Regions from separate parts of the Vibrio sp. 10N.261.51.F12 genome, predicted to be linked through region 1. Evidence: predicted binding sites of a transcription regulator. Region 1 holds the regulator's gene; the other holds the start of a gene.
What was found. Region 1 encodes MetJ, which represses methionine synthesis genes. Its sites were predicted from a motif close to TTAGACNTNTANANGTCTAA; they were not measured.
Positions count from the first base shown of each region.

Region 2: the regulator MetJ is predicted to act here: its motif matches at 1,843-1,862, upstream of AB4405_RS05795 (MetQ/NlpA family ABC transporter substrate-binding protein).

Region 1 is NZ_JBFROV010000007.1:7,993-11,417, reverse strand. Features, by position in the region: gene AB4405_RS04095 (bifunctional aspartate kinase/homoserine dehydrogenase II) at 1-655, opposite strand, end outside; gene AB4405_RS04090 (O-succinylhomoserine (thiol)-lyase) at 664-1,833, opposite strand; gene metJ (met regulon transcriptional regulator MetJ) at 2,114-2,434, shown strand; gene AB4405_RS04080 (malic enzyme-like NAD(P)-binding protein) at 2,585-3,425, opposite strand, start outside.
Region 2 is NZ_JBFROV010000011.1:8,458-11,882, reverse strand. Features, by position in the region: gene menE (o-succinylbenzoate--CoA ligase) at 1-1,242, shown strand, start outside; gene AB4405_RS05800 (hypothetical protein) at 1,274-1,465, opposite strand; gene AB4405_RS05795 (MetQ/NlpA family ABC transporter substrate-binding protein) at 1,883-2,686, shown strand; gene AB4405_RS05790 (amidohydrolase) at 2,812-3,425, opposite strand, start outside.

The DNA of each region.
Region 1 (3,425 bases):
CTGCTAATGCACCGATGACGGTCGCTGAATAATCCGAACCATTGCGACCAAGCAACACAGTATCACCGGCACTGTTCTGCGCCATGAAACCCGTAATCACCACACGGTGGTGCGCATGTTGCGCCAAGGCACTTTTAATCAAGGCGTAAGACTGGGCACGCTCAACCTCGGGTTGAGCACCAAACTCAGCACGCAAAAAGGCTCTTGCATCTTGGGCAACCGCAGGCAACTTACTTTGTCTTAGTAATGCTGCCAACAAGCGAGATGACCAAACCTCACCATGTCCCAAGATTGCGGCTTTCTGCGCCTCAGAAAGGGGCGCTATTTGCTCACCAAGCGTACTAAATTCGTCGCTCAACTGTGAACGAAGGGCTTCCGCTTCTTCGCCATCGAGCAATTCATCAATCAACTCAAATTGAAACTGTCGTAACGCTTGCAGGTGCTCATGAGCAACACGGCCATCCTTGTTTAACGCATCCAGAAACGCAATCAGTCGGTTGGTCGTCTTGCCTGCCGCTGATACCACAATCAGGTCTTCTGCGTGAGAGTAGTCTTTTAGAATCGATACCACACGACGGTAGCACTCAGGGTCAGCCAGGCTACTGCCACCAAATTTATGCAATTGCTTCGTCACTGGTACGTTAGTATTACTCATTGCCGTGCTTACCCTTCAAACGTTCGTGCTTTATCAAAAGCTTGTTGTAGATCTTCAATTAGGTCTTCTGCATCTTCTAAGCCTACCGATAAGCGCAATAGCTGTTGAGAGACGCCTGCTTCAGCCAGCGCAGCCTCGCCCATCGCGCGGTGAGTCATCGATGCAGGGTGGCAGATCAAGCTCTCCACCCCACCTAAGGACTCAGCCAGCGAGAAGAGATTCAGTTTGCCAACAAAATATTTCAACTGTTCAAAGCTACCAGCGAACTCAAAGCTCAGCATAGACCCAAAGCCCGACTGTTGCTTTTTGGCAATCTCATGGCCTGGATGCTCAGGTAGGCTCGGATGATAGATGACCTTAACCAATGATTCGCCCTTCAAATAATTGAGAATAACTTGTGAGCTTTCTTCATGGACACGCATACGCGCACTGAGTGTGCGGATACCACGCAACGTCATGTAGCTATCAAACGGTGTGCCTGTTGCGCCAATACAGTTACCCCACCACGCCAGCTCTTCAGCATGCGCTTCTGTTTTGGTTATCACCACGCCACCAATAACGTCCGAGTGGCCGTTGATGTACTTCGTCGTGGAGTGAATAACAAAGTCCGCACCGAGGTCTAAAGGCTTTTGGTACACCGGTGTCAAAAAGGTATTATCGACCGCCACCAGCGCGCCAACCTGCTTTGCTTTTTCGCAGACATTCGCAATGTCCACAACGCGTACCAACGGGTTAGACGGGGTTTCTAACAAAATCAATTTTGGTTTTTTTGCGATAGCAGCACTTAACGCCGCGTCATCACTTTGGTCAACAAACTGAACCTTAAAATCACCTTTTTGTGCGCGAGTATTAAATAAGCGATAAGAGCCACCGTAGCAATCGTGTGGCGCGATGATCAAATCATCAGGGCCGAGAAACGCCGATGCCCAAAGGTTCAATGCAGAGGTTCCACAGTTGGTCACCACAGCACCTTTACCGGACTCCAATTCAAATAAGGCCTGTTCAAGTAATCCACGATTGGGGTTACCAGAACGGGTATAATCATATTTTGGCACGTCGCCGAAAGCGGGAAAGCCATAATTGGTAGAAAGGTAAATAGGTGGTACGACAGCGTGGTGCTGAGTATCTGATTCGATACCCATACGAACCGCGATTGTCGCCGGCTTCCGATTGCTCATAGAAACATCCTTTATTAACACGCGCAAGGTGAAGGCTAACCACAACCTCTCGAGAAGGTTGGGTGATAAATAGTGTGATTAATCATGCTTGAACGGACAAGTAAAAGCACCCATCTTTGGAAAAATTAACCGTCCGCTCAACGAAACCCCACTTTACTGTCCATTCTGTGAGACGTCAACACTTCTAGACGTCTATATGTCTTTGCTTATGGCAGTAAATGCCGCTAAAATTGCGGCTTTCCTATAAAACAAATTTACGATCAATAGACGAAGGTGTGCAATGGCAGATTGGAATGGCGAATACATTAGCCCTTACGCGGAGCACGGCAAAAAAAGTGAGCAGGTTAAAAAGATCACGGTATCCATTCCGTTAAAAGTGCTAAAGGTATTGACCGACGAGAGAACTCGCCGCCAAATCAATAACCTACGCCATGCAACTAACAGCGAATTGTTGTGTGAAGCATTTCTGCACGCCTACACTGGTCAGCCGCTCCCGACCGATGAAGACTTAAGAAAAGACCGCCCAGATGATATTCCAACGGAAGTAAAAGCCATGATGACGGCGATGGGTATTGAGTTTGAAGCGTTCGATGAAGAATAAAACATAGGTCCTGGGTCCTGGGTCAAACAATAAAAAAACGCTGACCATCAAGGTCAGCGTTTTTTTCAAAGCAAATTCAAGGCACCAGGCACGTTTTATCCCTAAAGCCCCAAATTTCTATCCAACCATGGCCTTCTAAGCCATGATCTTCTAAAGCATATAGTTCTCAGGCATTTCAATTCGTGCGACGCCCGATTCGACTGCCGCTACTGCAACCGCTTTTGCAACGCGTGGTAGCAAGCGTGGGTCCATCGGTTTAGGAATAATGTAATCCTTACTAAATGACAACGCCTTAACACCCGCCGCATCAAGCACCTCTTGAGGTACGGGTTCTTTAGCAATTTGACGTATTGCCTCAACCGCCGCAAGCTTCATTTCATCGTTAATCTCACTGGCACGTACGTCCAATGCACCGCGGAAGATGAACGGGAAACACAGTACGTTATTTACCTGATTCGGATAATCTGAGCGACCGGTCCCCATGATCAAATCATCACGAACCTGATGCGCCAATTCTGGCTTAATCTCTGGATCAGGATTTGAACACGCAAACACGACCGGCTTCTCTGCCATGAGCTTCAACGCGTCAGCAGGAAGTAAATCTGGACCAGACACCCCCAAGAATAAATCCGCGCCTTCGATGACATCTTCAAGGGTACGTTTATCGGTATTGTTGGCAAACATCTGCTTGTATTCATTCAAGCCTTCACGACGCGTATGAATGACGCCTTTGCGATCCAACATGTAGATTTTTTCACGCATCGCACCGCATTTAATCAACAGCTCCATACAGGCCGTCGCCGCAGCGCCCGCACCCAAACAAACAATGGTCGCTTCACTTAATTCTTTGCCTTGCAGCTCAATCGCATTCAACATACCCGCCGCCGTGACAATTGCCGTACCATGTTGGTCATCATGGAATACCGGAACATCACAACGCTCGATCAAGCGACGCTCAATCTCAAAACAATCCGGTGCCTTGATGTCTTCT
Region 2 (3,425 bases), on a different contig from region 1:
ACGACGCTTTATTCTAAATCCGAACGTGCTTACCTATGGTGGTGCAGCGATACGGCACTTGAATGGTCTGCGTCCAGTTTTGACCGTGACGTAACGTTTATCAACACGCAACCAATCGAGGGGGGTTGTGAGCATAGTGAGCACGAGCAAGCTGTTAATGACGATGCTATTCACGGCAATGTTATGCACGGCAATACTATTCACGATTATGCTATTCACAACAATGCGATTCACGAACTATCCCCCCATCAAATCGCTTCAATCATCTTTACCTCAGGTTCAACCGGCAAACCGAAAGCGGTGGTGCACACCACCGAGCAACACCTTGCCTCAGCGACGGGTCTTCTCGAGCGCTTTGCTTTTTCACCCAGTGATCGCTGGTTGCTGAGCCTGCCGATGTTTCATGTTTCTGGGTTAGCCATCGTGTGGCGTTGGTTGTCGACGGGAGCTCAACTTAAGGTTGGAGGCGGCCAGTTTAGTGAAGATATTTCAGATGTAAGCCACGCCTCATTGGTGGTCACTCAATTAAAACGGATTATCGATCAACGACTGCCGAATCAACTCAAACGTGTGTTGTTGGGCGGAAGCCATATTTCTAATGATTTGATTCAAAGTGCCCGTGAATTGGGTATTGATATGTGGATGGGCTACGGGATGACCGAGACGGCGTCAACGGTGACGGCAAAGCAGGCGAATGAAGATGCATCATCCGGGATTCCGTTACCCCACCGTGAGGTAAAGCTAATTGATGGGCATATATGGGTTAAAGGCTCGGTACTGTCATCGGGTTACTACCATCAAGGGAATATTCTGCCTTTAGCCTTGGTCGATGGCTGGTTTGATACGAAGGATCTTGGTCGGTGGAGCGCAGCTCAAGAGCTCCAAGTCATTGGAAGAGCAGATAATTTATTTATATCGGGTGGCGAAAATATTCACTGCGAAGAAATAGAAGCCGTGTTAAACGCGCGCCCTGAGGTTGTGCAATCAATTGTCGTCCCAGTGCGTAGTGATGACTATGGCGCACGTCCGGTGGCGGTTGTGCAACGAGTGATTGATCAAGTGAAATTAAAAAACGATCAATTAGATATAGACCTTACTACGACATCACTTGCAAAATTTAAGCACCCTGTTGCTTACTATGATATGCCAGAATCTCTGTTGTCTTCGGGTATTAAGGTATCACGAGCACAAGTTAAATCGTGGCTTTCTAGCACGCAATCCAATTATGTGGTTATTTCATAGTCCAAAACGGAATTTTCTCTTCGCTCAATGCTCACCATAATGTCTCTAGGACAATAACGTGAGTAAATGGAATGAACATAATTCTTGGGATAGCAATTGCGCTGCAAATTGCATTGGCATTGACAACGGATGGGCTTCCTCGAGCGGTGGCCGAGTTAACGGCTTTTATCCTCACCGTTGTCCTTTGTGTCAGTGTTAAACGGCGCTCGCGAATCTTTTCCAAGTCGTCGACCCAGAACTAGTGTTATCAGACACGTTATTGCTTCGTAAATACCTATTTAATTGATGCTGACAGGTCGTTTCGACCTCCCTTCTGCGGCGTGTATACCACGTTCTATTTATCGCTCGATGGTCTTAACACCGATGAGTTTGAGAATAATCTGGTTTATTTAAGCACATGAGTTATTCAGCTGACTGCTGATGACTCTGTTTCTTGTTTCCTCGCTTTCTTATGTATGCTCCAGCTCCGGTCTATGGGTTTAATGTCAGATCTTAGCTTTGAGTCAATGATCGATGTTGTTGGATGGAAAATGCTAACTAATTCATTCTATGAATAAAAATTTGGTTGCATCAAGGTATCTCATAGTAGTATAAAGACATTTAGACGGCTATACGGCTGTTATTTATTATGGAGAGTACAATGAAAGGATTCAAGAAGATTGGTCTATGGGCGTTCATAGTGTCAATTCTTACGGGGTTAACGGCTTGTGGGCAATCAGATGATTCCGAAATTAAGGTGGGAGCGACAGTCGGGCCCCACGCTCAAGTCGTGGAAGCCGTAGCACGAGAAGCGGCAAAACAAGGCTTAAACGTGAAAGTGGTCGAATTCTCCGATTACATCACACCTAATGCGGCATTAGAAGATGGCAGTATTGATATCAATAGTTACCAGCATCAACCATTTTTAACGAATTATAATACCAGTCACGATGCACACCTAGTTTCAATTGGCGACTCTATTTTAATGCGCATGGGGGTCTATTCGAATAAATATAAGTCACTTGAAGCGCTACCTGATGGTGCAAGGATTGCTATCCCTAACGATCCAACAAACGGTGGTCGCGGGCTATTACTGTTTGCAGATAGTGGACTGATTACCCTCAAAGAAGGCGTTGGTTTTCAGGCTGGGTTGAATGATATTGTGAGTAACCCAAAGAAGTTTAAGTTTATTGAGGTTGATGCTGCACAGCTGCCTCGTACATTAGATGACGTTGATGCGTCAGCCATTACGATGAACTATGTGATGTCGGCAGGCTTAGACCCAAAGAAACAAGGTATTTACTTAGAATCTAAACAAGCGCCGTTAGCCGTTATGGTGATTGCTGCACGTGAGCAAGACAAAGACAATGCAGCGTATAAACAATTTGTTGAGATATATCAGTCACAAGCCATTAGAGATTTCATGCAAGAGACATTTAAAGGCACGATTGAGCCTGCATTTTAGTCTTTTGTAGTGCTGTCGTATGAGGCTTAACCATGGCAACTCTGACAGAGCATGAGTGGTTAGCCTCGGATTATATTCGCGTGAACAGGGTTGGAGCTAGCGCTCACCTCTCGATACAAACAAGGTCAATCCTGACCGTGGATCTGCCTGATTATCGATACGTATAACGAACAAGCGGTTTCTAAGATCTCATCCGGAAAATCATAATCGGGATTGTGTAATTCTGGGTGAGATACGCCACTTCCAATGCCAAACAGCGCACCTTGGTAACGCAATAGAAACTCAGCAAAATCCTCTGACCAACGCATTGGTGTCTCAAGTTCCGTGACCGCCAGGTTAAGCTTAGTGGCATGTTGCCTGATCAAATCTACATGATGGCTTGAATTAACCGCGGCGTTAAACGGCTCGTGCCAAGAGTAGTTAATGTCGAGTTTAGTGTTCTGCTCGATGCGCTGCAACGTACGTTGTACTCGTTTCTGTATGTCGAGAAAAGTGGCGTTACAGTCACTGCGTAATGTTGCCATTATCTTTGCCGATCCAGCAGCGACACCAAACGCTCGCTCTCCAAGTTCGGCGTTGACGATGGTGACAAGGCTGAATTCTTCTGGATAGCTATCTGGTAGGGTTTGCAGGTACTGTAAGATTTCTATCATGGCATTGAGCGGACTTACCCCGTTTTCAGGGTAGGCGGCATGGGATGTTTTTCCTTCCAGATCAATGCTAAGTCCGATTGAGGCAC